3 regions of the Nocardiopsis sp. NPDC055824 genome follow, and region 3 is predicted to be linked to each of the others. Evidence: riboswitches for the same ligand, from Rfam matches in the RefSeq annotation. Region 3 holds a riboswitch; each other region holds the start of a gene.
What was found. A riboswitch is a leader RNA that binds a small molecule or an ion and turns the genes downstream of it on or off. The one in region 3 is predicted to bind thiamine pyrophosphate.
Positions count from the first base shown of each region.

Region 1 (10,449 bases), on a different contig from region 3:
GTGACGCGTTCGCGATAGCGGGCGTGGCCGAGCTCCAGAGCATCGCCACGCTGGAGGCGATGTCCACCGGCCTGCCGGTGGTCGCCGCCGACGCGATGGCGCTGCCGCACCTGGTGGAGGTGGGGCGCAACGGGTTCCTCTTCCCGCCGGGCGACCCGGAGAGCCTGGCGGACCGGCTGCTCTCGGTCCTCGGGAGCGAGCGGACCCGCCGCTCCCTGGGCGAGGCCAGCCGCGAGATCGCCCTGCGGCACGACCACCACCGGTCGCTGGAGCGCTTCGAGTCGGTCTACGTGCGTCTCCAGGGGGCCACCCCCGTACCGCTGAGGGCGGAGAGGGAGTTCTCCGCGCGCCCGGTCGCGGTGTGAGTCAATTGGGCTGTATGTCCAAAAAGGGAAACTTGAACCTTTTGCCACTTTCCGTATTCTTTGCGTGGCGAACGGTGATGTTGGGGCCCTTCGGGAAACACCAGACACTGTGTGGTTCCAAGGCATCAGTGGACAGGCCGGCCGCAGCCGGACCGCCCGCGGCGGGAACGCCGCCGAGGCCCTCTCCGCTCGGCTCGCCGACGCCGAGAGGGAGGCGGGGTTCCATGAGCGCGACATGTCGTCGTTCGAGCGCGAGCGGATCGACCTGGAGCACAGGGTGACCCGGATGGAGGCCGAACTGGAGGCGCTGAGACAACGCAGACTGGAAGCCTACGCGCGATGGTGGAACGCCCGGGACGACCGCGACCGCGCGCTCCACGTCTGCCGCAGACTGCGGCGCAGGATCGACAGGAGCCGCGGCAGGGACGGCGGCGAGTGAACCGGTGCGAGGCGTCGGAGCCCCGGGGGGCCGCCGAACGCGATCCGACCGACGTGTGGTCCGGCCCGGGAGGGCCGGGCCACACGCCGTTGTGGAGCGCCCCGGGCCCTGGTCCGGCGCGGCCCGTGTCCCGGCCCCGTCCTGTCCGCGCGACGGCCCCGCCGAGGGGCCCGGAGGTCGAGAGCCCGCGTCGTTCACCGAAGCCGGGACCGACCACCTCCGCTCCCGACCGCTCGCGCGCCTGGCGACCGTCGGCCCCGGAGGGCAGCCCGACGTCGTCCCGGCGGCGTTCGAGTTCGACGGCGCGCACGTCTGGATCGGGGGCGCGGCGTCCGTCACCCGGACCCGGAGGTTCCGCGACCTCGGCGACGGGCCGGGCAGGGCGGCGCCGGTCGTGGACGACCTGCTGTCCCCCGAACCGTTCGTCGCGCGGGGCATCCGGCTCTACGGCCGCGCGGAGCAGGCGTTCGAGCGGACGGGCATGATCGGTCCCGGCGTGTTCCTGCACGTCACCCCGGCCGTCTCCTGGAGCTGGAACCCGGAGGGGGATCCCGTGGGCGACGAGCGGTACCCCTCGCGGAGGACGGTCCACGGGCGGCCCGGCGCCGGCTGACGCGGTCCCGGGGGGCGGACTACAGGTCCGCGACCTCCGCGAGCTCCCGCTCGACCTGCCGGGCGGCCTCGCGCAGCGCCGCCAGCGTCACCTGCACCGCGGGCCTGCGCAGCGAGGCGGGGCGCACCACCGCGTACACGTGCCGCTCCGGAGCCGACGCGGGGAGCCGCCGGCAGACCAGTCCCGCGGGGGAGCCCACCATCGCCAGGGCCGGGACGGCGGCGATCCCGATGCCCCGGGACACCAGGCTCAGGATGGTCCCCAGGCCCTCGAACTCCCAGGTGGTGGCGGGAAGCCCGCCCACCTCGGCCAGGAGCCGGTCCGTTCCGTAGCGCGATCGCTCGGTCTGCGGAGCCACGATCCACGACTCGCCGAGCAGGCGGTCCAGTGTCGCCGGCTCGGCCGGGTCCGCCAGCCTGTGGTCCTCCGGCACCGCCAGCACCAGGGGGTCGCGCAGCAGGTGGATGTGGCGCAGCCCGCCGTCGGGGCCCCGGCCGGGGTGCTGCCCCGACCAGTCGTCGACCAGGGCGATGTCCACCTCCCGCGACCGCACCTTCTGGGGCCCGGTCGACAGCAGGGTCTGCCGGAGGACGAGCTGCATCCCCTCGTGCCGCCGCAGCGGCGGGGCGAGCAGGGGGGCGAACGCCACGGCGGCGGTCGGGAACGCCGTGACGGTCACCATGCCGAGGGCGACGTCCGCCTGCTCCGCGAGCACCGACTCGGTCGCCTCCACCAGGGCCAGGATCTCCTCCGCCTGGGTCACGAGCAGCCGTCCGGCGTCGGTCAGCTCGGCGCCCTTGGGGGAGCGGTCCAGGAGCGCGACACCCGTCTCCTGCTCCAGTCTGGCCAGCTGCTGGGAGACCGCGGAAGGCGTGTAGCCGAGGGCGCTCGCGGTGGCCGCGATGGTGCCCCGGACGCTGAACTCGCGGAGGACGTGCAGGCGTCGGAGATCGAGCATAAGGACATCTTACGCTCAGCATCGAAAAGACTCGCTTGTACTGATGACCGGAGCGGGGCAGGGTGAGGCATGACAGACCGCCGCACCGAGGCGCGGTCGAGCGCCGAACGATGAGCCGGAGATGAGTCGTCCATGACCGTCACTGTGTCCGCCACCCTTGCCGTCAACGAAGCCCTCGCCGAGAAGCGGCGCCAGGGGGTGCGCGTTCTGCCGCTCGGCTTCGGAGAGGCCGGGCTCCCGGTCCACCCGGTCATGCGCGACCGGCTCTCCGCCGGCAACGGCGCCAACGCCTACGGTCCCGTCGCCGGGTCGGCGGCCCTGCGGGAGGCCGCGGCGGGCTACTGGGAACGCCGCGGACTGCCCACCGACCCCGGCCTGGTCATCGCCGGCCCCGGCAGCAAGCCGCTCCTGTACAGCCTCCTGCTGGAGATCGGCGGCGACACCGCGATCGCCGCGCCCAGCTGGGTCAGCTACGCCGCGCAGAGCCGCCTGGTCGGCCAGCGGCCGATCCTGGTCCCCACGGCCACCGGCCAGGGCGGCGTGCCGCAGCCCGACCTCCTGCACGCCGCGGTGACCGCCGCCCGCGAGGAGGGGCGGACGGTCAACGCCGTCGTCGTCACCCTGCCGGACAACCCCACCGGGACCGTGGCCGACGCCGACACCGTCCGCAGGCTCTCCGAGGTGGCGCGCGAGCTCGACCTGCTGATCATCTCCGACGAGATCTACCGGGACCTGGTGCATCCGGCGGGCCCGGGCGAGGACCCCGTCGAGATCCACAGCCCCGCCGAGTACGCGCCCGAGCGCACCGTCATCTCCACCGGCCTGAGCAAGAACCTCGCCCTGGGCGGATGGCGGATCGGCGTGCTGCGCCTTCCCGACTCCGAGGCCGGCCACCGGCTGCGCGGCGGGCTGCTGGGTGTGGCCAGCGAGATCTGGTCCAGCCCCGCCGCCCCCGTCCAGGAGGCCGCCTCCCACGCCTTCACCGAGCCCGCCGAACTCGTCGACCACATCGACCGCAGCAGCCGCCTGCACGGCATCGTGGCCCGCGCGGTCGCCGGGGCCTTCGAGCGCGCCGGCGCGACCGTCGCCGCCCCGCGCGCCGCGTTCTACCTCTACCCCGACTTCGAGCCGGTCCGCGGGAGACTGGCCGCCCTGCACGGCGTGACCACCGGACCGGCGCTGACCGGGCTGCTTTTGGACCGCTTCGGCATGGGTGTCCTGCCCGCCCTCGAATTCGGCGAGGGGGCCGGGGCCCTGCGCATGAGGGTCGCCACCAGCCTCCTCTACGGGGAGTCCGAGGAGCGCCGCTACACCGCGCTCGCCGCCACGGACCCGCTGGCCCTGCCCTGGATCCGCGCCCACCTGGACAGGCTCGACGAGGTCCTCGCCATGCTGCTCGACGCCGCTCCCGGCGCCGTCGTCACGCGGGCCCGGGCCACCGCCCAGACCGTCGGCTAGACCATCCCGGCGTCCGCCCCGTGGAAGGGGGCGGGGCGGGCGCACACTCTTCCGGCCTCCCCCGGACGCTCCTTCCGGGGGAGGCCGGAGCCCTGTCCGGTGACGGGCCGCTCCGACCCCCGCCCGCGGCCGTCCCGCCGACCGGAAGCGCTCAGGCTGACCGCGCGGTGTCGGTCCCCCGCGCCGCCAGCTCGCGGCTGGGCGCGATCACCGCCCGGTAGTGGCCGATGAGCTGGTCGCCGACCGCCTCCCAGCTGCGGTGCTCCACCGAGGCGCGGGCCCGCCCGGCCATCCTCTCCCGCACGGCCCTGTTGTGGGCCAGGCGCCCGACCGCCACGCGCAGCTCGCGGACCGAGTCCGGCGCGAACAGGAGCCCGTTGTGCTCGGGGACGACCAGGTCCAGCGGCCCGCCCGCGGCGGGGGCGACCACCGGCACCCCCGAGGCCAGCGCCTCCTGGACGGCCTGGCAGAACGTCTCGTCGGCCCCCGTGTGGACGAACACGTCCATCGACGCGTACAGCCGGGACAGCTCGGAGCCCGTGCGCTGCCCGGTGAAGACGGCGTCGGGCAGGCGGCGGCGCAGGCGGGAGCGCTCGGGGCCGTCCCCGACCACGACCAGCCTGATGTTGCGCAGGCGGGCCACGTGGGCGAGCAGGTCGACCCGCTTGTCCCGGGCCAGCCTCCCCACGTAGCCCACGACGGTCTCGCCGTTCGGCGCGAGCCTGCGGCGCAGGCCGTCGTCGCGGTGGGCGGGGGAGAACCGGTGGGCGTCGACACCGCGCCGCCACAGGTCCAGCCGGGGGAACCCGCGCCCGGACAGCGCCTCCATGGCGGCCGAGGAGGGGACGAGCGTGCGGTCGACGGCGGAGTGCGTGCGCTTGAGCAGGGACCAGACGCCGTCGCCGCCGGGCAGGCCGTAGCGCGCCGCGAAGCCGGGGAGGTCGGTCTGGAACACCGCCACCGTCGGGAGGGCCCAGCGGCGGGCGGTCTCCACCGCCGCGGACCCGAGCAGGGCGGGCGAGGCCAGGTGCAGCACGTCGGGGGCGAAGGCGCGGACGGCCGCGGTCATCGTGCGCCGGGCGGGAAGGCCCACGGGGAAGTCCCGGTAGAAGGGAAGGGGGAGCGAGGGCATGCGGACCACGGGGAAGCCCGCGTAGGAGGACGGTCCGGGGCCGGGAGCCAGGACGAGGGCCCGGTGCCCGCGCGAGGCGAGCAGGTCGGCGACCCGGCAGACGGAGTTGGTCACCCCGTTGACCTGGGGGAGGAAGGACTCCGTCACGATCGCCACGCGAAGCGGCTGAGAGGGCTCGGTCGGTGGCATGCGGGGGCTCCCAACGCCGGGGGAAGGCTGGTGCCGACACTAGGACCGCCGGATGAACCGCGGTCCGGCACGGGGGGAACCCCTCCCGAAGCGCAGGCGTGGGTCGGGCGATCGGACGGTGACCCGCCCGCGCGCGCCTGTGGCCGCCCGGTGACACCAGGGTGGCTATGATCGCCTGACGTGACCGCCATCCCTCTCCTAGGAGTCGCCCGGTGACCCTCGTCGAATGGGCGGAAGCCGTCCGCCGTGAACTGGAACTGACCGGTACGGAGCCCCTGGGCAAGGAGGACGTCGACCGCGTCCTCGACCTCGCCAAGGACGCCGCCCACTCGGTGGCCCGCCCCGCCGCCCCGCTCACCACCTACCTGCTCGGCATCGCCGTGGGCCGGGGCGCCGACCCGGTCCGGGCCGCCGAGGTGCTGAGCAGGCTCGCCCTCTCCCACAAGGACGACTCCTGACCGCTGCACGCCCACACGCGCCTGCGGGGGCCGGAGCGTCCGGAGGGCGGGCGTCCCCCGGCCCCCGGTGAGGAGGCCCCGGGGAGCGGGGGACACGGCTCCGCCGCGTGTTGCCGCGATTTCCCGGCGACACCGCGCGGTGTCCACTACCGTCGGCACGACCCCCCGGACCGCCGGACCCCGCCTCGCCGTGCCGGTGGCGCCGGGCCGACGCGCGCACCGAGACGGAGACCCCCGTGGACCTGCTGCTCGACATGGCCGGAGTACTGAGCGGCATCGTCTGGGGTCCGCTCGTCCTCCTCCCGCTGCTGCTGGTCACCGGGGTCTACCTGACGATCCGGCTGCGGGCGCTCCAGTTCACCCGGCTCGCCCACGCCCTGTGGCTCGCCCTCGTCCGGCGGGAGGAGGTCGGCGAGGACCTGAGGGGCGACATCTCGCACTTCCAGGCCCTCAACACCGCCCTGGCCGCGACGACCGGCGTCGGCAACATCGCCGGGGTGGGCCTGGCCATCGGACTCGGCGGACCGGGAGCCCTCTTCTGGATGTGGGTCACCGGCGTCCTGGGCATGGCCACCAAGTACAGCGAGGCCCTGCTCGGGGTGAAGTACCGGGTCACGGACGAGAGGGGCGAGCAGGCCGGCGGCCCGATGTACTACCTGCGCCGGGGCCTCCCCGGAGGGCTCGGCGTCCTCCTCGGCTGCTCGTTCGCCGTCTTCGGGGCGGTGGCCGCCTTCGGCATCGGCAACGGCACCCAGGCCAACGCCGTGGCCGAGGCGGTCAACGACGCCACCGGCGCCGACCAGCGGGCCGTCGGCGTGGTCCTGATGCTGCTGACCGCCGTGGTCGTCCTCGGCGGCATCAAGGGGATCGGCCGGGTCGCCTCCGCCGTGGTCCCGTTCATGATCATCGGCTTCGTCCTCATGAACCTGCTGGTCCTGGCGGTGCACCACGACCGGATCGGCCCCGCCTTCGCACTGGTCCTCGGCGACGCCTTCACCGGCACCTCCGCGGCGGGCGGGTTCGCGGGCGCCACCCTGATGTACGTCATCCGCCAGGGCGTCTCCCGCGGCATCTTCTCGAACGAGTCCGGCATGGGCACCGGCGCCATCGCCGCCGCCGCGGCCAGGACCGACCAGCCGGTCCGCCAGGCCCTCGTCGCGATGACGCAGACCTTCGTCGACACCGTGATCATGCTGACCCTGACCGCGATGATGATCATCACGACCGGGGTGTGGCAGGACCCCGACGCCGCGGGGGTGGAGGGCAGCGACAAGGGGGTTCTGCTCACCACATCCGCGATGGAGGCCGGCCTCGGCCGGATCAGCCCGGACCTGGCGGGCCTGGGGCCCGTGTTCGTCGCCTGCGCGGTGGTGGTCTTCGCCTACACGACCATCCTCGGCTGGGCCTACTACGGCGAGAGGTGCGTCGTGTACCTGGCGGGGCGCTCGCTCGTCGTGCCCTACCGGCTGCTGTTCATCGCGGTCGTCTACGTCGGCGCCACGGCGCAGATCGACGCGGTGTGGCTGTTCAGCGACATCGCCAACGGCCTCATGGCCCTGCCCAACCTGATCGGGCTGCTCCTGCTGTCCCCGGTGGTCGTCGCGGAGACGAGGAAGTTCTTCGCCCACCCGGACTGGCGGGACCCGGACGCGGTCATGGAGCCCGTACGGGGGTAGCGGCACGACCGGCGGCCCGCCGCGCCCCCGGCCGCCGCGAACGCGGCCGGGCCCGGCGGAGGCGGACGCGCCGCTCCGCCGGGCCCGGTCCCGCGGGGGAGGGCGTCGGTGCCGCCCCCCGGTCGGCGGGTCCTACTTCCACCAGGCGTGGAAGTGGTGCACGGGCCCCTGCCCGCCTCCGGCGTCGATCTCGTCCGCCCGCCGGAGCGCCTCGGTCAGGTAGGCCTTGGCGTCGCCCACGGCGGAGGCCGTGTCCGGCCGCTGCGGAAGCAGGGCCGCGATCGAGGAGGACAGGGTGCACCCCGTGCCGTGCGTGTTGCGGGTGCGGACCCTCGGCGAGCGGAACTCGACCGGGGCGGAGCCCTGGGCCACGAGGATGTCGACGCAGTCCTCTCCGGCCAGGTGGCCTCCCTTGAGCAGGACCGCGCGCGGACCGAACTCCAGCAGCCGGAGGGCCTGCTCGTGCATCGCCGCCAGGTCGGCCGCCTCCGGCTCGCCCAGCAGGTCGGCCGCCTCGGGCAGGTTCGGCGTGACCAGGTCCGCCCGGGGCAGCAGCCGGGTGCGCAGCGCGTCGACGGCGGAGGGCTCCAGCAGGCGGTCGCCGCTCTTGGCCACCATCACCGGGTCCACCACCACGTGGGGCAGTCCGTGGCGCCCGATCGCCTCGGCGACGGCCTCGGTGACCTCGGCCGTGCCGAGCATGCCGACCTTGACCGCGTGCACCGTGGCGTCGGAGAAGAGGGTGTCCATCTGGTGGGCGACGAAATCGGCGGGGATCGGGTGGACCCCGGTGACGCCGCGCGTGGACTGGGCGGTGAGGGCCGCGACCACGGTCATGCCGAAGGCGCCGTGTGCGGAGAAGGCCTTGAGGTCCGCCTGGATCCCGGCGCCCCCGCTGGGGTCGCTGCCGGCGATGGACACGATGTTGTACGCGCTCATGGGCGTTCCTTCGCTAGTACGAACTAGGGCAGGTTCGACGGGTGTGCTCTCAGCCGGTGGACTCACCGGCACCCCGCGCCGTCGGGGCCGCCGCGTGGGCGGCCCCGCTCAGTGTGCGGCCGACCCGAGGGGGTCGGCGTATGTGTTCCGGACGCGCGGGCCCGAGGGGCCCGTACGGCTGCCGGCGCCGTTCAGAGGGTGGGGGCGTTGTCCGCGGACCGGGCCTTGAGCAGCTTGCGGACGCGGACGATGACGAACCACAGGAACAGCAGGGCGATGACGACCAGCACGATGTTGCTGATGAGGCCGCTCCACTGCACCAGGATCGGCTTGATGGCCGGGCCGAAGGCGTAGCCGAGTCCGATCCAGATCGAGTTCCAGACGGCGGAGCCGATCACGGTGTACACGGAGAACTTGAGGATGGGCATCCGCTCGATGCCGGCGGGGACCGAGATGAAGCTGCGCACCAGCGGCACGCACCGGCCCAGGAGCACGGCGAGGCCGCCGAAGCGGGCGAAGAAGCGCTCGGCCTTGTAGAAGTCCTCGACCTCGAGCAGGGGGGTCTTCTCCACCAGCCACTTGGTGCGGTCCCGGCCCAGCAGGGCGCCGATCGCGTAGAAGCCCCAGGCGCCGACCAGGCAGCCGATCGTGGCCCACAGGATGGCGAGCCAGACGTTCATGTGCCCGTCGTAGGCGAGGAAGCCCGCACCGGGCAGGACCGCCTCGCTCGGCATCGGGGGGAAGAAGGTCTCGATGAACAGGGCCACGCCGACGCCGGGCTCGCCCAGGGTCGTCATCAGGCTCAGCACCCAGCCGATGAAGCCCTCGTACTCGTGGACGACCTCGCCTTCCATCGCCAGGTTCGACGCCGTCCACAGATTCGCTGTCATGAGAAGTGGCTTTCCGTTCTTTCCGGTCGGACGCCGGCCGCGACGCGGGCGGCCTCGGCCCGGGAGCGCTTGCGGCGCTCCCAGACGATGGCCGCGGTCACGATCACGAAACCGGCGACGATGAAGACGACTGTCACAGGGACGTCGGTGGGGGTGACGACCTCGCGGGACTCGGTCTGCCACGGCCACAGGGCGCGCAGCGAACCGGCCATGAGGCCGGTGAGTACAACGAGGGTCATGTGGTGGAAGTTCTCCAGGAGGTGCTGGAGCAGCTTCACGAACAGGGACAGGCCGGTGAGCATGCCCAGGGCGAAGACGGCCAGGTAGGCGATGTCCAGGTCGCCGACCGCGCTGATCGTCGGCTCGTAGAGCCCGAGTGTGAGCAGGATGAAGGAGCCGGACAGCCCCGGCAGGACGAGCGCGCAGACGGCCACCGCGGCGGCGAGGAAGACGACCGCCGGGTGGGTCGGCAGGTTGGCGCCCGGCAGCCCGGTGAGCACGAAGGCGGCCACGGCGAACACCAGTGCCACGGCGTAGTGCCCGGCCCTCCAGGGGCGGCCCGCCCCGGAGTAGGGGATCCACAGGCACGCCAGGACGAGGCCGAAGAACAGGGCGTAGGCGTACCGGGTGTAGGCGTCGACGAGCGGCGCCAGGAGGAGGGCGGCCAGGACCAGGAACACGGCCATGCCGACCAGCGCGGGAACCAGGACGCTCCAGTCCACCTGTCGGAACTGCTCCTGCGCGCGGGCCCTGCCGCGCCCGCGCGGGACGTCCGTGACGTACCGCTTGATCCCGCTGACCATGTGGCCCGCGCCGCCGATGAGCTTGTCGTAGAGGCCGACGATGAGGGCGACGGTCCCGCCGCTGATGCCCGGAAGGGCTTCGGAGGCGCCCACGGCGCCGCCGCGCACCGCGTCGAGGAGGTAGGAGCCTGCGGAATTGGCCATCTGGGTGGTTGGACGCTACCCGGGGAGTCCGGGAGAGGTGCGCCTTCCTCCGTCCTAAGGGTCTCGCCCGCGCACGCGAATGTGCGACGGGTGGGGATGAGGCGAAAAGGAGACTGTCCGAATCGGCCGGAGATCGCGGCCGTCGGGATCTAAGGTACAAGGGGCGGAGGCCGCTGTGGGCAGGCGTTGAGGAGAGTTGTGGACGACCGCACCCCGTCTGGAGCAGCCAAAGCGAGGCCTGGCAGAACTCTTACGTGGCCTTTGTCCTGGAATGACGTAATTTTCGGCCCTGTGGCAGGGCTGCCGGATAGCATCCGAAAACTGTGCTTCGTCTCAGTGACAGGGTGTGGTCCTCCACAGGCCGGCCGCCGCCCCCGCCCCCGCG
Region 1 covers NZ_JBSHDN010000024.1:3,901-14,349, forward strand. The annotation lists gene ACWGL3_RS08245 (glycosyltransferase) at 1-365, shown strand, start outside; gene ACWGL3_RS08250 (hypothetical protein) at 475-804, shown strand; gene ACWGL3_RS08255 (PPOX class F420-dependent oxidoreductase) at 896-1,417, shown strand; gene ACWGL3_RS08260 (LysR family transcriptional regulator) at 1,437-2,375, opposite strand; gene ACWGL3_RS08265 (pyridoxal phosphate-dependent aminotransferase) at 2,508-3,833, shown strand; gene ACWGL3_RS08270 (glycosyltransferase family 4 protein) at 3,985-5,154, opposite strand; gene ACWGL3_RS08275 (DUF6457 domain-containing protein) at 5,367-5,612, shown strand; gene ACWGL3_RS08280 (alanine/glycine:cation symporter family protein) at 5,849-7,288, shown strand; gene thiD (bifunctional hydroxymethylpyrimidine kinase/phosphomethylpyrimidine kinase) at 7,421-8,227, opposite strand; TPP riboswitch at 8,216-8,313, opposite strand; gene ACWGL3_RS08290 (DedA family protein) at 8,419-9,117, opposite strand; gene ACWGL3_RS08295 (DUF368 domain-containing protein) at 9,114-10,064, opposite strand.
Region 1: linked by a shared signal. The riboswitch ahead of thiD (bifunctional hydroxymethylpyrimidine kinase/phosphomethylpyrimidine kinase) and the one ahead of ACWGL3_RS06060 (ECF transporter S component) in region 3 are both predicted to bind thiamine pyrophosphate.

Region 2 (10,449 bases), on a different contig from region 3:
GGCCACGGTGGTCAGCTCGGTCCCGGAGGTCACCAGGGCCTCCTCCAGGACCTCCAGGGAGGGCGCCCCGCCGGTGCCGGTGATCAGCCGCGAGCCGAAGGAGGTCCCGGCGATCACCAGGGGGTCCTCGACGCCTCCGGTTCCGTGTGCGCTCATGCTCAGCCTCCCTGGACCGCGGTGAGGACGTCCACGCGGTCGCCCGCGCCCAGCGCGCCGTCCGCCCACGCGGCCCGGCGCACCACCTCGTCGTTGACGGCCACGGCGATCCCGCCGGGGATCGTGCCGCCGCCCGGCGCGGTCAGGTCGCGGACGACCGCCTCCACGGTCGTGCCGTCGGCGAACTCGCGGAGGTCGCCGTTGATGATGAGTTGCACTGCCTCTCCTACTCCCACGTCGTCGTGTGCGCGTCGCCGGACACCCGGTCCGCGGCGAACCTGCGCGCGTACTCCGGCAGGGCGCCCGTGGTGAGGGCGCGCGCCATGGCCTCCCCGGTGGCCGGGGTCAGCAGGACCCCGTGCCTGAAGTGCCCCGCGGCCAGGTGCAGGCCGGGGACCCGGGTCGGCCCCAGCAGGGGCTCGTTGTCCGGTGAGCCCGGGCGCAGGCCCACACAGGTCTCGGTGACCTCCAGCTCGGTCACCCCCGGGACGAGCTCGCGCGCGTCCCGCAGGACCTGCCAGAGGCCCCCGGCGGTGAGCGAGGTGTCGTAGCCGAGCTCCTCCTGGGTGGCGCCGATGACCACCTCTCCGTCGGCGCGCGGCACCAGGTAGGTGGTGAAGCCCCTCACCAGGCCCCGGACCGTGCGGCCGACGAGGGGCGGCTCGCCGGCCGGCACCCGGGCGCGCAGGAGCTGGCCCTTGACCGGGCGCAGCGGCGGCACCACCGGTTCGGGCACCTTGACGCGGTCGCTCCAGCAGCCTGCGGCCAGGACGACCTGGTGGGCGGGCAGGACCCGGCCGTCGTCCAGGCGCACGCCCAGCCGGGCGCCCCCGGGGCCGGGGGCCGTGACCTCCTCCGCCCGACCGGCGGTCTCGGTGACTCCCGCGCGTCCGCCCGCCGCGGCCAGGGCGCGCAGCAGCAGCCGGGGGTCGACGGAGTGGTCGTCGGGAGCGAGCACGCCGCCGCGCACGGACGGGGCGAGCACCGGCTCCAGCCGGCGGCACTCGCGGCTCGTCAGGCGCTCGGTGGCGATGCCCAGGCGCTCCTGGAGCCGGTGCAGGTCGGTGAGGACGGCCATGTCGTCGCGGTCGAAGGCCACCAGGAGGGTCCCGGTGGTGCGGTAGCCCACGCGGATCCCGCCGGCGGCCTCCAGCTCGGCGACGAACCCGGGGTACATGCCCGCGGAGCGGACCCCGAACTCCATGAGGGGCTCCTCGCCGAACACGGCCTCGGTGGCCGGGGTGAGCATGCCCGCCGCGACGGTGGAGGCGGCACGGGCACCGGCGGGGCCGGTCACGGGGTCGGGTTCGACCAGGGTGACGCGGAGGCCCTCCTGGGCGGCCCGCCAGGCGGTGACCCTCCCCACGAGGCCGCCGCCGACCACGACGACGGTCCGCTCCGGCGCGTCCCCGGGGCCGCCACCGGTAGGACGAATCGTTTCGCGGCGGGGATCGTTCTTCGTGCGCACGGCGCTGTTCCCACTCCCTTCGCCGGCATGACCCGGATCAGGTTCGTGCGGTCGGAGGCTCACAGCCTCCCTCTCAGCCGGGTCCCACCCGGCTCCCGCGGGATGTGCAGAGGTCTGTCCCCATCCTAGAACCTCCTCCCGGAATGCGTGGCAGTGGTGGGGATCTCCACGGCGCCCGGCCCCCGCGGCGCCGGAAGGTGTCCGGGCCCCGTGCGGATGTGGCAGATTGGGAGGGTGACACGAAGCGACATCGACATAGACACGCTGGTCGGCGAGTGGCTGACCCTGAAGGAGGCGGCCGCGCCGCTCGGCGTGAGCCCCAACCGGATCAAGACCCTGATCCGCGAGAACCGCATGATGGGTGTGGTCCGCGGAGGGCAGCTGTCCGTCCCCGCCGCCTTCATCGACGGCGACGACCTCGTCAAGGGGCTGCCCGGGACCCTGGTGCTGCTGACCGACGCGGGCTTCTCCACGGAGGAGGCCCTGCGCTGGCTCTTCACCCCCGACGACACCCTGCCGGGCACGCCCATCCAGGCGATGCGGGAGAACCGGGGCACCGAGGTGCGCCGCCGCGCCCAGAGCATGGCCTTCTAGCGCGTGGTCCGCGGACGCTCTCGGCGGGCGTCGGCGGACGCGGGCCCGGAACGATCCGCGGAACACGGCCCGGGGCGCGGCGCGCCGTCGGGCGGCCTCCCCTCGGGGGCCGGCCGGCGAGGGCCTAGGGTGGGCGGGGTGAGGACCAGCCACGGAACCAGCCTGCGCAAGCGCCTGGACGCATCCCTTCTGTACCTGTGCACCGACGCCCGGACCGGGCGCGGTGATCTCGCCGAGTTCACCGACGCGGCCCTGGCCGGAGGGGTGGACATCATCCAGCTCCGGGACAAGGGGCTGGAGGCCCGCGAGGAGATCGCGGCCCTGGAGGTCATGCGGGAGGCCTGTGAGCGGCACGGGGCCCTGCTCGCGGTGAACGACCGCGCGGACATCGCCCGCGCGGTGCGCGCCGACGTCCTGCACCTGGGCCAGCGCGACCTGCCGGTGCCCATGGCCCGCGACATCATCGGGGCGGACCCCGTGATCGGCCGCTCCAACAACGACATCGCGGCCGCCTCCTCCTCCGCCGAGGAGGCCGGGAGCGACTACTTCTGCGTCGGCCCCACCTGGGCCACCCCCACCAAGCCGGGCCGCCCCGCGGCGGGCCTGTCCCTGGTCGAACGCGCCGCGGCGCTGGGCACGGACCGCCCGTGGTTCGCCATCGGCGGGATCGACGCGACCAACATCGACGCGGTGGTGGAGGCGGGCGCCCGCCGGGTCGTGGTCGTGCGCGCGATCACCGAGGCCGAGGACCCCCGGGCCGCCGCGGCCGGGCTGCGCGAGCGCCTGACCGCCCGCACCGGGGGCTGAGCGGCGCCCCCGGCCCCGCCGGACCCCGGGAGGGCGAGGACGCCGCCCCGCCCCCGGGGGAGGGGGCGGCCCCGCAGTCGGCCCCGTCCCCGACGGCGCGGCCGCCCGCGCCCGGCCGGTGGTCGCCCCACCGGCCTCACGGCACGAGGAGCACCTTGCCCAGGACCCGGCGCTCCTCCAGCGCCCGGTGGGCCTCCTCCGCCCGCTCCAGGGGCAGCGTCAGCCCCACATGCGGTCTCACGCGCCCGGAGCGGGCCATCTCCAGGATCCGGCGCACGGCGCCGCTCCGACCCTCCTTCCCGTCCTCCAGGTCGAAGAGGCCGAACACCTCGATCCCGCGGCGCTCCGCCTCCCCGGCGTCCACCTCGGAGAAGCGGCCCCCCGCGGAGCCGTAGGAGAGGAAGCGTCCGCCGTCGGCCACGGCGCCGAACGCCGCCTCGCCGAGGTCGCCGCCGCTCCCGTCCAGGACCACGTCGGCGCCCGCGCCGCCGGTGGCCTCGCGGACCCGCTCCACCCATCCGGGCTCGGAGTAGTCCACGACCGCCTCCGCCCCCATCTCACGGGCGAGGGCCAGTTTCTCCGGGCCCCGGGCGGCGCCCACGACGCGCGCCCCGGCCGCGGCGGCGAGCTGGACCGCCAGGCTGCCGGCCCCGCCCGTCGCCGCCAGCACGAGCACCCACGTGCCCGGGCCGAACCCGCCGCTGCGCTCCAGCGAGAGGGCGGTGGGCCCGTCGTGCAGGAGTGCCAGCGCCTGCTCCGGGGCCAGGCCCTCCGGGACGTCGACCAGTCCCGACGCCGGGACGGCGACCCGCTGGGCGTACCCGCCGAAGGGGGGCACGGGCTCGCCCCCCTCCGGGGCGGCACGGCCGGTGTCGGTGACGACCAGCGCGCCGACCCTCTCCGGGGCCACCCCCTCGCCGACCCGGACCACGGTCCCGGCCACCCCCGCGCCCGGCACGTACGGGGGCTCCACCGGGAAGTGGTCCAGCCCCCATCCGCTGCGGACCAGCGTGTCCAGGTACATCACGTTGGACGCCGCCACCTCCACCACGACCTGCCCGGGCCCCGGCTCCGGTTCGGGCACCTCCCGGGCCACCAGGACCTCGGGGCCGCCGAACCCGTCCACCCGTACCGCTCGCATACCGGATCTCCTCGCTGTCGCGCCGTGCTCTCCGCCGGCGGTGCCCAGCCTGGTACCTCAACTAATATTGAGGTCAAGTCCAGGTGCGGGAGAAGTCCCCGGGACGACGAAACCGCCGCGCACGGGGCGCGGCGGTGGCGGGCGGGCGGTGGTCAGACCCCGACGTGCGACAGGGCGCTCGGATGGCGCCGGAGGAACCCCTCGATGGACTGGGCCGGGTGGCCGGTCAGCTTGGGCACCGTCGGGGCGACCTCGTCGAGCTCACCCGCGGCGATCGCGGCGTACGACGAGGCCCACCCCTCGACGGCCCACTCCGGGGCGCCGGTGGCGCGGCGCGACTCCAGCGCCTCCTCCCAGGTCTCCGGCACGTAGCGGACGGAGCGGCCGGTGAGCGTGCCCAGCTTGTCGACCGTGGCTCCGAGGGTCAGGGCCTCCGGGCCGGTGACGTCGTGGGTCGTGTCCTCCGAGGCGAGCGCGGTCGCCGGGTCGGTCAGCACCGCCGTCGCCACGTCCGCCACGTCGTCCCGGGACACCCACGCGACCCGGCCGTCGCCGGCCGGGCCGCGCACCACGCCGTCGTCCCCCACCCAGCCGGGCAGCAGGTCCAGGTACAGGCTGGGTCTCAGGAACGTGTACCGCACCCCCGTCGACCTGATGTGGGCCTCGGTGTAGAAGTGCGTGCGCGCGAACGTGAACGTGGCGGCCGGACCAGCCCCCAGGAAGGACAGGTAGACGATCCGGGACACCCCCGCGCGGACCGCCCCGTCCACCGCGCTCAGGTGGACGTCCATCCGGTCCTCGGACTCGGTCGCCGAGACCAGGAACAGTGTGTCCACACCCCGGCAGGCCCGCTCGAAGCCCGCCGTGTCCTCGTAGGCCGCCATCGCCGCGGTGCTGCCCGGGTACTCCGGCGCCCGGTTGATGTCGCGCACGACGAGGCGCTGCGCCAATCCGAGCCGTGCGATCCGGGCTGCCACCCGCCCGCCCAGCGCCCCGGTCGCCCCGGTCACACCTATGGTGTGGTTTGTCATGTGATCGTCGCCCATGACACCCCATCCTGAGGTACGAGGGCCTGCCGGGCACTCACCGGCACGCGGCTTTTTGCGCCTCCGGGTCAGGGGGTGGTGCGCTCTTGGCCCTTCCCCTCGCCGGGCCCCGAGGGAGGGCCTGCGCCGTCGCCTCCGGGGGCGCCCTCCGACGACCCCCGTCCGGTCCTCCGGTAGGCCAGCCGGCGCAGCAGCACCTCGGCCGGGCCCCGCCTGCCCGCGCGCTCCAGCGCGTACGCGCCGGCCACCGTGACCAGCCAGACCCCCACCGCGAACAGGAACATCGACCACGGCGACAGGTGGGCCGCGACCCCCAGCCCCCAGGCGGTCAGGACCGGCGCGCACAGGACCGACTGGGCGAGGTACGCCGACAGCGACCGCTTGCCGGTCGCGCTCAGGGCGGTCACCACCGGGCCGGGCCCGCGGCCCCCCGCCTGGATCCGGTGGGCGACCAGGGCGATCAGCGCCACGTAGCCGACGCCGCAGGCCAGGCCGGTCACCATGTGGGGCAGGGCCAGCATGCCGCCCTGGGAGACGGTCAGGTCCCACGCCCCGACCTGGACGAGCGCGGAGGGGAGGCCGCCCAGCCACCCGAGGGAGATGCCGGCGGCGGCCGTCAGCCGCAGAAGGACCAGGTGGCGGCCCGGTTCCTCCAGGATCCGGCGGCGCGCCGCCCAGAAGCCGAGCAGGATCGCCGTGGGCACGGTCAGGCCGAGCAGGCCCTGGCCGAGCACGATGAGCGGCCACACCGACAGCCGCCCGATCGCGGCGCCCAGGATCGAGGGGTTGCCGATGTTGAAGGCCATGTCGTCCATGCCCGGACCCGCCATCGCGGGCTGGTCCGCGGGCATGAGCGCCAGGCCGACCAGGCTGGCGGCCGACAGCAGCAGCATGAGGCCGGTCAGGAGCCCGGCCCACACCAGCAGGGTGGTGTCCCTGCGGCGCAGGAACAGCCAGCCCAGGAGCAGGCCGGCCAGTCCGTAGGCGCCCAGGACGTCGCCCATCCACAGCAGCAGCGCGTGCACGAGGCCGAACGCGAGCAGCCACAGGTTGCGGCGGCGCAGCAGCGCGTCGACGGCCCCCGCGTCCGCTCCCGCGGCCTCCTGGCGCCGCGCGAGCTGCACCATGCCGTAGCCGAACAGGAACGCGAACATCGGGTAGCTGCGCCCGTCGACCGCGACGACGGTGAAGAACTGCGCCGCCGCGTCCAGCACGCCCCCGGGCTCCGGGTGGGCGCTCAGGCCGCCCATGGGGACGGCCCACAGGTACCAGACGGTGTTGGCGATCGCGATGAACAGGAGCATGAACCCGCGTGCCAGGTCGGGGGCGAGCGCCCGTTCACCCGCGTCCGTCGGGCCTCGTGAGACGGTGTGCCCAGACATGGGGTGTCCTCCGGTCGCGCTAGGTCTTTCGACGATTCAACCGGAGGACGAAGTCGGGCACAACGTACTTTTGCGCTGGGAAACCCCTGAATATCCCCTAAGGGCCGGGTTCAGTGGGTGCGCGCGGTCGCCGCCACCACCAGGGCGCGCAGCGGCTCGCGGGCGTCCGCGTCCAGCTCGGGGCTGTCCAGGGCGGCCACGGCCTGTCCGGCGTACTCCTCGACGAGGTCCTCGCAGGCACGCAGCGCGCCCGAGCCCTCGATCAGCCCGCACATCCACTCGACCGCGTCCACCGACAGGTCGGGGTCGCCCAGCAGGGAGGCGAAGCGCTCGCCGTCGGCGGCCCCGGTGCGGGCCAGCGTCTCGGCGACGATGAGTGTCCGCTTGCCCTCGCGCAGGTCGTCGCCGGCGGGCTTGCCCGTGGTGGACGGGTCGCCGAACACGCCGAGGACGTCGTCGCGCAGCTGGAAGGCCACGCCCAGCGGGAGGCCGTAGTCCGTGTAGACCCCCGCCAGCTCCTCGTACCGGCCCGCCAGGGCCGCACCCAGGTGCAGGGGGCGCTCCACCGTGTACTTGGCCGACTTGTACCGCATCACGCGCAGGGCGGCCTCGCGGGTGCCCGTGCTGCGCACCTGCTCCAGGGTGTCCAGGTACTGCCCGGCCATCACCTCCGTGCGCATCGCGTCGAAGGGGCGCCGACCGTCCCGCAGCACCTCCGGCGGGAACCCGCTGGCCTGGTACATCTCGTCCGACCAGACCAGGCACAGGTCGCCGATGAGGATCGCCGCCCCCCGGCCGAACCCGTCGCCGTCGCCGCCCCACCCCTGGTCGGCGTGCAGCCCGGCCAGCCGCTTGTGGGTGGCGGGCAGCCCGCGGCGGGTGTCGCTGTTGTCGATCACGTCGTCGTGGATGAGCGCGCACGCCTGGAGGTACTCCAGGGACGCGGCGGCACGGATCAGCCGCTCGTCGTCGGCGGCGCCCCCGGCGCCCCTCCACCCCCAGTAGCAGAAGGTCGGGCGCAGGCGCTTGCCGCCGGAGAGCATCGCCTCCAGGGCGTCCATGGCGGGTGCCAGCTCCTCGCCGATCCCCAGGACCAGCTCGCGGTGCGCGGCGCCGAACCCGGCCAGCTCGCGGTCCACCGCGGGGCGGGCCGCGAAGACGGACGGGGAGAGTGCGGAAGTGGAAGAAGAGGAAGGGGCCATGTCCTGCACGTTATCGGCTGTTCGGGGCGTCCTCACCCCGGTTCGGCCGACCCGCTCCGCCGGGGCGGGCGGGTCCGCGCCCCACCGGGCGCGCCCCGCGCCGGACGGCCCGGACACGGTCTCGCACTGTGGGACGCCGGTCCCTGTCCGTGAGTGCGCTTCGCCTAAGCTGGTGCACATGCTGGCAGCACCGACACGCCCCGTGGCGCCCCGAAGCCCGGCCCCCAGGCCGCGTCATATCCGCGAACTCCTCAACGCGGGCGAGCCGATGTTCTCCTTCGAGTTCTTCCCACCGCGCACGCCCCAGTCGCAGGAGCGGCTGTGGCGCGCGATCCGGGAGATCGAGGCACTCGGCCCGTCCTTCGTCTCGGTCACCTACGGCGCGGGCGGCAGCACGCGCGGGCTGACCGTGGAGACGACCGAGCGCATCGCCACCGACACCACCCTGCTGCCGGTGGCGCACATGACGCTCGTCGACCACTCCGTCGCCGAGCTGCGCCACCTCATCGGGCGCTTCGCGGACGCCGGCGTCTCCAACATGCTCGCCGTGCGCGGCGACCCCCCCGGCGACCCCGACGGCGAGTGGGTCAGCCACCCCGAGGGGCTGACCTACACCGAGGAGCTCGTCCGCCTCCTCAAGGACAGCGGCGACTTCTGCGTGGGCGTGGCCGCGTTTCCGTACAAGCACCCGCGCTCGGCCGACGTGGAGACCGACACCGACCACTTCGTGCGCAAGTGCGAGGCGGGCGCCGACTACGCCATCACCCAGATGTTCTTCGACCCGGAGGACTACCTGCGGCTGCGCGACCGCGTGGCGGCCCGGGGGTGCGAGGTGCCGATCATCCCCGAGGTGTTCCCCGTGGTCCGCTCGTCCTTCATCCCGCGCTCGGAGAAGCTCTCCGGGGCCCCCTTCCCGCGCGCCCTGGCGGAGCGGTTCGAGTCCTTCGGCGACGACGCCGAGGCGGTGCGGGCCTTCGGCATCGAGCACGCCCAGCGCATGTGCGAGCGCCTGCTCGACGAGGGCGCGCCGGGCATCCACTTCATCACCTCGAACCAGTCCAAGGCCACCAGGCAGATCTTCCGTGAGGTCTCCGGTCGCCGGAGCCCGTCAGGGGCAGACGCGCGGCCATGATCGAGAAGGGCTGGTCGGGGCTGCCCGGGAAGGCGAAGTCCTCCAGCACCTCGGTGAACCCGCACGAGCGGTAGAGGTGGCGCGCCGCCGACGGCCCCGTCCGCGTGGACAGGACGGCGGTGCGCTCACCGCGCCCCTCGCACAGGGCGTGGAGCACGGCCCGTCCCACGCCCTGGTTCTGCGCCTCGGGGTGGACGTGCACCTCGGCGATCTCCAGGGGGTCGGCGAGGTAGCGGCGCGCCTGGCGCGCCCGCCCGCCGGCGTGCAGCCCCTCGGCGACCATGTCGTGCCACCACTGGCCGCGCACGCCGTGGAAGCCGTAGGCGAAGCCGACGGGGCGCCCGTCGCGGAGCGCGACCACGGCGCGGAAGCCAGGGTAGTAGGCGTGGCCGTTCATGACGGCCGCGCGGCCGGGCAGCTGCTCGGGCGGCGGGCGCATGGCGGCCTCGTACACCCGGAGCAGCGCGGGGACGGCGTGCGTGAAGGCGGGCGGCGCCAGTTCGCGCAACTCGGTATCGGCTACCACAGCCCGATTTTAGGGCACGGGCCGCCGACGCGCCCTCGGCGCGGGGGACCTTGACGGGTCGGACGGGCTGGGGTTAACTGGTTTCTATCGAACAGGAGTTCGATTTACTTCCGCCGGGTCCGCCCGGCGGAGTGCGGCGCGGCCGGGTTGGGGAGGGGAAGCCCCACGCCCGGCCGCGCCGTTGCGCCGGCCCGGACACGACGAGAACCGGCGCCCCGCGGGGTGCCGGTTCTCGTCGAGCGGGTGCGACCTTCGTGTGTTCCCCGGTCCCTAGAAGGCGTCGACCGCGCGGCGCGCCTCGGGGTCGAGGACCCCCCAGTTGATCAGCTCCTCGGTCAGGTCGCCGGGCGACTTGTCGTAGATGACCGCGAGTGAACGCAGGTCCTCCTGGCGGATGGACAGCACGCGCCCGTTGTAGTCGCCGCGCTGGCTCTGGATGGTGGCGACGTAGCGGGAGAGCGGTCCTGCCTTCTCCTGCGGCAGCTGCTGCATGCGCTCCAGGTCGATCACCAGCTTGGGTGTCGGGCCCAGAGGCGTCGGCGCGGCGCCGCCCGGCAGCAGCTCCGACATGGGGACCCCGTAGAAGTCGGCCAGCTCGGCCAGCTTCTGGACGGTGACGGCGCGGTCGCCGCGCTCGTAGGAGCCGACCACGACGGCCTTCCAGCGTCCGTGGGACTTCTCTTCCACCCCGTGCAGGGACAGGCCCTGCTGGGTGCGGATGGCGCGCAGTCGCGCACCGAGGGACTTGGCGTATTCGGATGGCATGTTCTTGTCGCTCCCGGCCGTGACGGTGGCTGGCGTGGTGGGGGGACGTCCGCTCGTACTCGGCGAACCGCCTGTGCGGCTCAGCGGATGGTCACGGGGTGCAACCCCACCCGGTAGTGGTTACAGACAGTGACGGTAGGGGGGTCTGCCCCCCAGGTCAAGCCGTTGGTGTGAAACGCGACTAATCGGTGGCCAAACCGTGCGTAAGTGAGACTCCTCTCATGTCCGGA
Region 2 covers NZ_JBSHDN010000103.1:3,139-13,587, forward strand. The annotation lists gene ACWGL3_RS19970 (thiazole synthase) at 1-156, opposite strand, end outside; gene thiS (sulfur carrier protein ThiS) at 159-374, opposite strand; gene thiO (glycine oxidase ThiO) at 383-1,624, opposite strand; TPP riboswitch at 1,620-1,733, opposite strand; gene ACWGL3_RS19985 (Rv2175c family DNA-binding protein) at 1,841-2,218, shown strand; gene thiE (thiamine phosphate synthase) at 2,357-3,025, shown strand; gene ACWGL3_RS19995 (zinc-binding dehydrogenase) at 3,162-4,166, opposite strand; gene ACWGL3_RS20000 (SDR family oxidoreductase) at 4,319-5,212, opposite strand; gene ACWGL3_RS20005 (DUF418 domain-containing protein) at 5,281-6,594, opposite strand; gene ACWGL3_RS20010 (polyprenyl synthetase family protein) at 6,705-7,796, opposite strand; gene metF (methylenetetrahydrofolate reductase [NAD(P)H]) at 7,999-8,928, shown strand; gene ACWGL3_RS20020 (GNAT family N-acetyltransferase) at 8,840-9,454, opposite strand; gene bldD (transcriptional regulator BldD) at 9,725-10,219, opposite strand.
Region 2: linked by a shared signal. The riboswitch ahead of thiO (glycine oxidase ThiO) and the one ahead of ACWGL3_RS06060 (ECF transporter S component) in region 3 are both predicted to bind thiamine pyrophosphate.

Region 3 (10,449 bases):
GGCTGGTGGGAGAAGAAGCGGTGCCAGTAGTACTGGCCCCGCACCTCGTCGTAGGACCAGTTGGAGGTCTCGGTGTCGACGAAGATGACGCGGGCCCCGTCGTAGCGGTCGTCGGTGTCCGACCACACGTAGAAGTCCCCGTACGGACCGTCGGGGTCCTCCCGGGAGGCCTTGAACCACGGGTGCTGGTCGCTGGTGTGGTTCATGACGAGGTCGGTGATGACGCGGATGCCGCGGCGGTGCGCCTCGTCGAGGAGCTCCACGAAGTCGGCGGTGCGGCCGAACTCGGGGAGGATCTTGAAGTAGTCCGAGATGTCGTATCCGCCGTCGCGCAGAGGGGACTCGTACATCGGCAGGAGCCAGAGGCAGTCGATGCCGAGCCATTGGAGGTAGTCCAGTTTCTGCACCAGCCCCGCGAGGTCGCCGGTGCCGTCGCCGTTGGAGTCGAAGAACCCCCGGGCGAGTACCTCGTAGAAGACGGCGTGCTTGTACCAGTAGGGGTCACCGGTGCCGCCGGAGGACATGAGCGGGCCGGTGGCGGCCCCGGTGGCCGGGGCGAGCGGACCGTGTTCGGCGTGTACGCGTCCGCCGGGGCCGTGCTCGTCTTTGCTCATCTGCTGCTCCCCACCAAGAATGTTCGACATCGGGTCAACGGGCGTTCCGGGCACGGGCGGGGGCCGGCGGGGGTGGCCCGCCGGCCCCGGTCCGTGGTCCGGGGCCGCTATCTGCCGTTGACGGTGAACACGTGCGCCGGCCCGGTCGCGGGGTCGAGGCGGACGTAGTTGTCCGCGCCCCAGGTGTAGGAACGACCGGTCAGTTCGTCGGTCACCTCGAGCTCCTCCTCCCACGTGTGGCCGATGGACGGCAGATCCAGGTGCACGGTCGCCTCGTGGGCGTGGTGCGGGTCGAGGTTGACGACGGCGATGACGGCGTCGTCGGGGTCGTCGGGCCCCGCTCCGGGCCGGTGCTTGGAGAAACAGATCAGCTCGGGCCGGTCGACGTGGTGGAAGCGCAGGTTGCGCAGCTCCCGCAGGGCCGGATGCGAGCGGCGCAGCTCGTTGAGCCGCGTGATGAGCCCGCTGATGGACTCCCCGGCGGCCTCGGCCGCGGCCCAGTCGCGGGGCCGGTACTGGAACTTCTCCGAGTCCAGGTACTCCTCGCTGCCCGGGGCCGCCGGGGTGTTCTCGCACAGCTCGAAGCCGGAGTAGACGCCCCAGGAGGGGGAGAGCAGCGCCGCCAGCACCGCGCGGACCTCGAAGGCGGGCCGTCCGCCGTGCTGGAGGTAGGCGTTGAGGATGTCCGGGGTGCAGGGGAAGAGGTTGGGGCGCAGGTAGTGGGCGGTCTCCCCGGTGAGCTCGGTGAGGTAGTCGGTGATCTCTTCCTTGCCGTTGCGCCAGGTGAAGTAGGTGTAGGACTGGTGGAACCCGACCTTGGCCAGGGTGCGCATCATGGCGGGGCGGGTGAAGGCCTCGGCGAGGAAGAGCACGTCGGGGTGCTCCCGGGCCACGTCGGCGAGCAGCCGCTCCCAGAAGGCGACCGGTTTGGTGTGGGGGTTGTCGACCCGGAAGATCCGGACCCCGTGGTCGATCCAGTGCTGGACGACGCGCCGGATCTCCGTGTACAGGCCCTCGAAGTCGTTGTCGAAGTCGAGGGGGTAGATGTCCTGGTACTTCTTGGGCGGGTTCTCCGCGTAGGCGATGGAGCCGTCGGCCCGGGTGGTGAACCACTCGGGGTGCTCGGTGACCCACGGGTGGTCGGGGGAGCACTGGAGGGCCAGGTCGAGGGCGATCTCCAGGCCGTGCTCGGCGGCCTCGCCGACGAACGCGTCGAAGTCGGCGAGCGTGCCCAGGTCCGGGTGGACGGCGTCGTGGCCCCCCGCGGCGGACCCGACCGCCCACACCGAGCCGGGCTCGCCGGGGCCGGCGGACAGGGCGTTGTTGGCGCCCTTGCGGTGGCTCGTGCCGATCGGGTGGACGGGGGGCAGGTAGACGACGTCGAAGCCCATGCCGGCGATGGCGGGCAGGCGTTTGGCGGCGGAGGCGAAGGTCCCCGAGCGCTCCTGCCCGGGGGCCGTGTCGACCTGGGCTCCCTCGGACCTGGGGAAGAACTCGTACCAGGAGCCGAAGAGCGCCCGCTCGCGGTGGACGACGACCCCGGTGCGCCCGGACCTGGTGACCAGCTCGCGGATCGGGTGGCGTTCCATCCCGTCCAGGACCTCGGGGGTGATCGCCGCGGCGAAGCGGTCCAGCGGATCCGCCGAGGCGTCCCTCAGGACCTCGGCCGCCCTGGTGAGGGCGGGGTTGCGGGGCACGCGCCGGCCGGCGCGTGCGAGCAGCCGGGCCCCCTCCTCCAGTACGGGCCCGGTGTCCTGGCCCAGGGGGAGTTTGACCCGGGCGACGCGGTGCCAGGTGGTGAAGGGATCGGTCCACGCCTCGACCGAGAAGGACCACGTCCCCTCGGAGGGGAGGCTGATCTCGGCCTCGTAGCGGTCGGTGCCGGGCGCGTGCTCGCGCATGGGCACGAGGCGTTCGCGGCGGCCCCGGGGGGAGTACACGACGACCCCTGCGGCGAGGGAGTCGTGGCCCTCCCGGATGACCGTCGCCCCCACGGTGAAGCGTTCCCGGGGAACTGCTTTCACCGGACCGAGGTCGTTGTCTGGAGAGATGTCGAGGATGGGCAGGCGTCCGATCACTGGCTACACCGTAATTGTCGTGGTTCGGGCGTTTCTGGGCACGAGCGGTTTATGGCAGGTAAAAATAACCTGTTGTTAATCCGACGCAAGGCGGAGTTAACGAAGATCCGGAACGGAAACTGTCCGGATTACGGCTTCGGTTCCCTCTGCTGTCTATCGTCTGCCCTCTTGTGGTGTTTGGCGGAGTGTCGGGGCCGGATAATTTGTGTGTTCCTCATCACACTGGCCGGAAGGCTTGGGGCCTGTTATTTGTCGGGTTTCACCTGGGTAAACCGTACATATCAGTCATAAGAAACCGGGGGATTCAGGTGCCTCTGTGGTTGTTTTCTGATGGTCTGTGGTGAAAGGACGGAAAATTCGTCGGTCGTGTTGGGTGGCGGGCCGTCCTGGGTAGGGATCACCGAATGCACCCGGGGTTCGCCGGGCTGTATTCCGGACATCCGGGTGTGTCGGAATGATCGCCCAGGGCCCTTTTGTCGCGAATTCGGGCATGCTCGCCTCGGGCGCCGTCCGCCGAGGTTGTTTCGCCCGGATGACGAGTGGACCGCGCACCCGTTTCGCGGCCTCCCGCGGGTGCGTCGGGGCCGGGCGCTTTGCCGCGGATTGGGCAAGCTTTTCGATGACACGCCCGATTCGGCCTCCCGGGCTTTGCGGTACCCCTGCGAGCGTGGAGGTCGCAGTGCCCTGTCTCCGCGCGCGCGACGCGGACGGGGCGTCACACGGCCGAGGGGGGCGACGTGACGGAGCCGAACCAGGACGGTCCTCCGCAGGGGGAGCGGGGCCAGGACGGGGGCCGGGCCCCGCGGCACGCGCGGGAGGCGGGAAGCCCCGGCCGCCGGGGCCGGGGGGCCGGCGGGCCCGGCGCGGCCGCCGGAGGCGCCTTCGGGGCGCCGCGCTGGAGGAGGTGGGCCGACCGGGCCGTCCTCCCCCTGGTGGACCGGCTCCGGGAGCGCGTGACCGCACTCGGCGACGCGGTGGAGCACGGGAGGGGCGCCGGTGACGGCGACCGCTCGGACGGAGGCCGCAAGGACGCCGTCCTGCGCCTCACGGGCACGGGAGCGGTCGCCGGTCTCCTGACCGCCGCGCTGGTCATGCCGTGGGTGGGCGGGTTGGGGCTGATCGGAAGGGACACGGCCGCCGCCTTCATGGCCCTCCCCAGCGACCTGGAGATCTCCCCGCTGGCGGAGCGCGTGCTCCTCACCGACGTCGACCACAACCCGATCGCGGAGGTCGCCGACCGCGAGCGCGAGGTGGTGCCCCTGGACGCGGTCAGCCCGTGGGTGCCCGCCGCTCTCATGGCGATCGAGGACGACCGGTTCTACGAACACTCCGGACTGGACCTGCGCGGCGTGATCAGGGCCGCCATGCGCACCGCGCAGGGGGACACCCAGGGCGGGTCCACCATCACCCAGCAGTACGTCAAGAACCTGCTCATCGAGCAGGCCTCCACCGAGGAGGAGGTGGAGCGCGCCAGTGAGCAGACCCTGGGCCGCAAGCTGCTGGAGCTGCGCCACGCCATCGACATCGAGGACCGCCTCACTAAGGACGAGATCATGGAGGGCTACCTCAACCTCGCCTACTTCGGGGCGGGGGCGTACGGCATCGAGGTGGCGGCCCAGCGGTACTTCTCCGTCTCCGCCGCCGACCTGGACCCGGCGCAGGCCGCCACCATCGTCGGGCTCGTGCGCAGCCCCTCGTTCTACGACCCGCTCAACAACCGCGAGGCCGCGCGCGAGCGCCGCGACCTGGTGCTGGAGCGGATGGGGGCGACCGGGCACCTGGACGCGGCGCAGGTCGAGGAGCACGCGAGCCGGGGGCTCGCACTGGACCCGACCCCGCGCGGAGGCAGCTGCTACCACTCGGAGCAGCCGTTCTTCTGCGACTTCGTCATGCGCTGGCTGCGCGGCTCCGACATCCTCGGGGAGCTCCAGGGGGAGCGCGACGAGGCGCTCACCAAGGGCGGCATCACCGTGCGGACCACGCTCGACGGGGAGACGCAGCGGGCCGCGGAGGAGGCCATCGAGCGGTACGTCCCGGCGGAGGAGTCCACCAAGTTCTCCGCCCAGGCCGTCGTCGAGCCCGGCACCGGCCGGATCCGGGGCATGGCGCAGAACCTGCGCTACGGGTTCGACGACGAGGCGCTCGGCACGACCTCCATCAACCTGGCGGTGGACAGCGAGGCCGGCGGTTCGCTCGGCTACCAGGCGGGGTCGACGTTCAAGACGTTCACCCTGGCCGCCGCCCTGCACTCCGGACTGGGCTACGGCACCAGCTTCTCCTCGCCCGAGAGCGTCTCGGTCGGAGGGCTCGAGAACTGCGACGGCGGCGTGATGTCCGGGTGGAGCGTGAGCAACGCCGGGGAGAGCGACGGCGGCCGGCACAACATGATCAGCGCGACCAAGGGGTCCGTGAACACCTACTTCGCGCAGCTCCAGAAGCGCGTCGGCCTCTGCGAGACCTCGGAGATGGCCGAGCGGGTCGGCATCCACCGCGCCGACGGCCAACCGCTGGGGGTCTGGAGCTCCTTCACCCTGGGGGACCAGGAGGTGTCCCCGCTGACCGTCGCCAACGCGTACGCCACGTTCGCCGCCCGCGGCACCTACTGCGAGCCCGTCCCGGTGGTCTCCGTGCGGATCGGCCGCGAGGGCGCCGAGGGCACCCGGGAGGTCGAGGCGCGCACCGACTGCGAGGAGGGCAGGGTCGAGCGCGACGTCGCGGACGGGGTCAACCACCTGCTCCAGCAGACGTTCAAGGGCGGCACCGCCAACGGCCTCGGCCTCGACCGCCCCGCCGCGGGCAAGACCGGCACCACCGACAACGCCGCCTACGCCTGGTTCGCCGGCTACACCCCGAACCTCGCGTCGGCCGTGGTCGTCGGCGACATGCGCGGAGGCGAGGAGAACCCGCTCCAGGGCGTGACGATCGGCGGGCGCTACTACGGCATCGTCTACGGCGGCACGCTGCCGGGCCCCATCTGGCAGGCCACCATGCGCGGGGCCACGGCCGACCTGCCGGCCGAGGGCTTCGCCCCCTCGCCGAAGGCTTTCGGCAACCCGTCGGCGACGCCTCCCAAGGGCGGGGACGACGAGGGCGACGCCTGACCGCGCCCGCCGGCGGGCGCGGTCGGACGGGGCGGGAACGGGGGCCGTGGGGAGGGAACACCCCGCGGCCCCCGTTGTTGACGCATAATGGAGGGAAACCGACAGGGGAGCGCGTGAGCGCTGAGAGTGCGGCACCCGGCCGCAGACCCTTACACACCTGATCTGGGTCATGCCAGCGAAGGAAGTCGTAGGAACCCGTCTCCGGCGGCGTGCTCCCGCGCACCCGGGACGGACCCGGCGCGCGGCACGTCCTCCGGCGTCGCTCTTGGCCACATGGGCCCTCGTCCACCCCGACGAAGGGACACCACCTGATGAGCACCGAGACCGGGCGTACCGGATTCTGGCGCGACGTCCTCGGACGGCTGCGCGGCTGGCGCACCGTCGACATCGTCGTTGCGGCCGTGATCGGCGTCGCCGTCGGCGTCGTCTTCTGGCTCTGGAACATCGTCTGGTCGGTCACGACCCCGCTCTTCGTGGGCTTTCCCCCCGCGCAGGCGGCGGTCTACGGAATGTGGCTGATCTCCGGCGTCCTCGGCGGACTGGTCGTCCGCAAGCCCGGCGCGGCACTGCTCACCTCGATCGCGGCCTCCCTGGTGTCGGCGGTGCTGGGGACGCAGTGGGGGGTCATGGTGATCATCGACGGGACGCTCCAGGGCCTCCTCCCCGAGCTGGTCTTCCTCGCCTTCGGCTACCGGCGCTGGGGCATGGGCGCGGCCGTGCTCGCGGCGGCCGCCGCCGGCCTCTCCCCGGCCGTCCGCGACAACCTCGTCTACAACGTGACCTGGCCCCTGCACTTCCAGCTCGTCTACGGCGTCATCGTCGTGATCAGCTCGGCGGTCATCGCGGGCGTCGGCGCCCGCCTCCTCACCACCGCGCTCGCCAGGTCGGGCGCGCTGGCCCCCTTCCCGTCGGCCAGGGGCTGACCCGTGGCCGACCACGACCGCCGCGGCCCCTCGGGGGCGACCGCGGAGCACCCCGCGGCACCGTCCCCCCTCCGGCCCCCCGGAGGGGGCGGCGCACGCGTCGAGCTGTCCGGCTGGGGGTGGCGCCACGCGGGCCGCGAGTCGTACGCCCTGCGCGGGGTGGACCTCACGGTCGAGCCCGGTGAGCGCGTGCTGCTGCTCGGCGCCTCCGGGGCGGGCAAGTCCACCCTGCTGCACTCCCTCGCCGGACTCACCGGCCCCGACGGCGCCCTCAACGGCGACCAGGAGGGGACGCTGCTGGTCGACGGCCTCCCCGCCGACCGGGGCCGCGGAGGCGTCGGCCTGGTCGGCCAGGACCCGGAGACGCAGCTGGTGATGGCCCGCGCGGGCGACGACGTCGCCTTCGGACCGGAGAACCTGGGGGTGGACCCCGCCCTGATCTGGCCGAGGGTGGACGACGCGCTCGACGCGGTCGGCTTCCCGTACGGGCGGCGCCACCCCACCGGCGCGCTGTCGGGCGGTGAGAAGCAGCGCCTGGTCATCGCCGGCGCGCTCGCCATGCGCCCGCGCCTGCTCCTCCTGGACGAGCCCACCGCCAACCTCGACCCAGCCGGGGCCGCACTGGTGCGCGGTGTCCTGGAACGCCTGCTCGCCGAGACCGAGGCGACCCTGCTCCTGGTCGAGCACCGGGTCGCCGACGTGGTCGGGCTGGTGGACAGGGTCGTGGTCGTCGAGCCGGGCGGCGGGGTGGTCGCCGACGGCGATCCGGCGGCCGTGTTCGCCGCGCACGGGAGCTCCCTCGCGGAGCAGGGAGTGTGGGTCCCCGGTGACGAGCCCTCCCCCGGCCCGGCCCCCGCGCCGGGCGGCGGCCCCCGCGTCGAGGCGGTGGGCGTCGCCGCGCGCACCCCCTTCCAGCTGGGGGCGGGCGCCCCGCCCCGGAGGACCGTGCTGGAGGGGGTGGACCTCTCCGTCGCGGCCGGTACGGCGACCGCCCTGACCGGCCCCAACGGTGCGGGCAAGTCCACGCTGCTGACCCTGCTGGCGGGGCTCTCCCGACCCCACAGGGGCGCGGTCCTGCCGCGCGGCCCCCTGGCGGAGGCCGACCGGCGGCCGCTGGCGCGATGGCCCGCCCGGCTCCTGTCCCGCCACGTGGGCACCGTGTTCCAGCACGCGGAGGACCAGTTCGTCACCGGCACCGTGCGGGACGAGCTGCGGTTCGCCCCGCGGCGGGCCGGGGCGGACGGGGCCGGGACCGAGCGGCGGGTGGACGAGCTGCTGGAGCGGCTGCGCCTGACCGGCCTGGCCGACGCCCACCCCTACACGCTCTCGGGCGGCGAGAAGCGGCGGCTGTCGGTGGCCACGGCGCTCAGCTCCGGCCCCTCGCACGCGCCCGGAGTCCTCGTCCTGGACGAGCCGACCTTCGGCCAGGACACCCGGACGTGGACGGAGCTGGTCGAGCTGCTGGGCGGGCTGAGGGCCGAGGGGTGCGCCGTCGTCGTGGCGACCCACGACGAACTTCTCCTGCGGCACTTCGCGGACGTGCGGGTGCGTGTGGCGGGGGGCCGCGCGGTCCCGGGCACGGCGGGAAAGGCGGAGCTGTGAGCGTCTCGGAGGACCGGGGCCGCAGGGGCGGCGTCCCCGCCCCGGACGCGCCGGGCGCCGGGGGAGCGCGCCACTGGCTCGCCCGGCTCAACCCGGCGGCCAAGCTGCTGGCCGCGCTGCTGCTGGGGCTCGGACTGGTCCCCGCCGTGGACGCGGTCACCGGCGGGGTGGTGCTGGCCGGCGTTCTGCTGGTCCTGCCCTTCAGCGGGATCGACCGGCGCACCCTGCTCGTCCTCGGCGGCCCCTTCCTGCTCATGGGGCTCTCCAGCGGGCTGGTCAACTACCTGTACGGCGAGCACGGCGCGGAGGGGGCGCTGGGCGCCGCGGTGCGCCTGCTCGCCATCGCCCTCCCCGGCCTCCTCGCGGCCGTCAGCAGCGATCCGACGGAGATGGCCGACGGGCTCGTGCAGAGGTTGAGGGTGCCCGAGCGCCCCGCCATGGGCGTGCTGGCGGCGCTGCGGCTCATCCCCCTGCTGGCCGACCAGTGGCGGACCGTGACCCTGGCGAGGCGGGCCCGCGGACTGGAGGCCGGGCGCAACCCGGTGCGGATGGTCACGCTGTTCTTCGGCAGGCTGTTCGCGCTGCTGGTGCGGTCGATCCGGACGGGGACCCTGCTGGCGACGGCGATGGACGCCAGGGCGTTCGGCACCGGGCCCCGCACATGGGCCAGGGAGAGCCGCTGGCGGGTCGGGGACACGCTCCTGCTCGCGGGTGCGGCCCTGCTGCTGGCGGGGGCGTACGCGCTGTCCGCGCGGCTCGGCACCCTGGTGCTGCTGTTCTCCTGACCCGGGTGATTAGGTGGCCCGGACAGTGACGTCGAAGTGGAAGAGGTGGAGTTCGTGGGCGAGTTCGTGCGCGTGGAGACCGATCCGGACCACCCGGCGGTGGCCGTCATCCGGTTGGACCGGCCGAAGGTCAACGCGCTCAACGCCGTGCTGACGGCGGAGATCGCCGAGGCCGCCACGAGGGTCTCCGCGGACCCCGCCGTGCGCGCGGTGGTGCTCTACGGCGGCGAGCGCGTGTTCGTGGCGGGCGCCGACATCAAGGAGATGGCGGACCGCACCCACGCGGAGATGCTGGAGTACGGGCGCAACCTCCAGAACGCCCTCACCCTGGTGTCCCGCATCCCCAAGCCCGTCGTGGCCGCCGTCACCGGGTACGCCCTCGGCGGCGGGCTGGAGCTGGCGCTGGCCGCCGACTTCCGGGTGGTGGGGGAGGGGGCCCGGCTGGGCGTGCCCGAGATCCAGCTCGGCGTCATCCCCGGGGCGGGCGGCACCCAGCGCCTGCCGCGCCTGATCGGCCCCGCCCGGGCCAAGGAGATGATCTTCAGCGGCAGGCACGTGCGGGCGGAGGAGGCCGGGCGCATCGGGCTGGCCGACGAGGTCGTCCCGGACGGGGACGTCTACCGGGCGGCCGTGGCCCTGGTGGCCCGGTACGCGGAGGGGCCCGCCGTGGCGCTGGCCGCGGCCAAGGAGGCCGTCGACCGGGGCCTGGAGACGGACCTGGACTCGGGGCTGGAGATCGAGCGCCTGCACTTCGCCGGGCTGTTCGCGACCGAGGACCAGAAGAACGGGATGCGGAGCTTCGTCGAGCAGGGGCCGGGCAAGGCGGTGTTCAACGGGCGCTGACGCGGGCCTCCGCGCAGTTCGGGGCGGGGGTCCCGGCCGCTCGGGCCGGTGCGCCCGCCCCTCCCTTCCCCAAAGCTTTGTTGTTTTTTGGCATGGTTTTAGTCATTTGTCAGGTTAAGTAGCGATACAGGACCTGCTCCGGTCGTCCGGATCCGGCCAGTCGAGACGAGCGGGGCGGAACCGCCCACGCCAGTTTTCCGTCATACTCGGTGGTGGTCGTCCGAGGGCGGACGGGCCGCCGGCCCCCCATGACCCTCCGGCGGTCCCGAACAGACCACACAGGTCCGAGACGGGCCACACAAGCCAATGTTGACCCATCCCCCGGCCGATAAGCTGGACGTGGTGGTATGCGGTCTTTTGAGGGGATGAGTTCTCGATGGCAATGTCGGCAGGTTTCCCCACGGGTGAGGAGCTGCCGGAGCGCATCGGCCACTACGTGATCCGCCGCCGTATCGGGCAGGGCGGAATGGGCGTGGTGTACCAGGCCGAGGATCCCCGGACCG
Region 3 covers NZ_JBSHDN010000015.1:12,090-22,538, forward strand. The annotation lists gene treS (maltose alpha-D-glucosyltransferase) at 1-614, opposite strand, end outside; gene ACWGL3_RS06050 (alpha-1,4-glucan--maltose-1-phosphate maltosyltransferase) at 722-2,692, opposite strand; gene ACWGL3_RS06055 (transglycosylase domain-containing protein) at 3,667-5,793, shown strand; TPP riboswitch at 5,887-5,994, shown strand; gene ACWGL3_RS06060 (ECF transporter S component) at 6,105-6,716, shown strand; gene ACWGL3_RS06065 (ABC transporter ATP-binding protein) at 6,822-8,318, shown strand; gene ACWGL3_RS06070 (energy-coupling factor transporter transmembrane component T family protein) at 8,315-9,103, shown strand; gene ACWGL3_RS06075 (enoyl-CoA hydratase/isomerase family protein) at 9,158-9,946, shown strand; gene ACWGL3_RS06080 (protein kinase domain-containing protein) at 10,323-10,449, shown strand, end outside.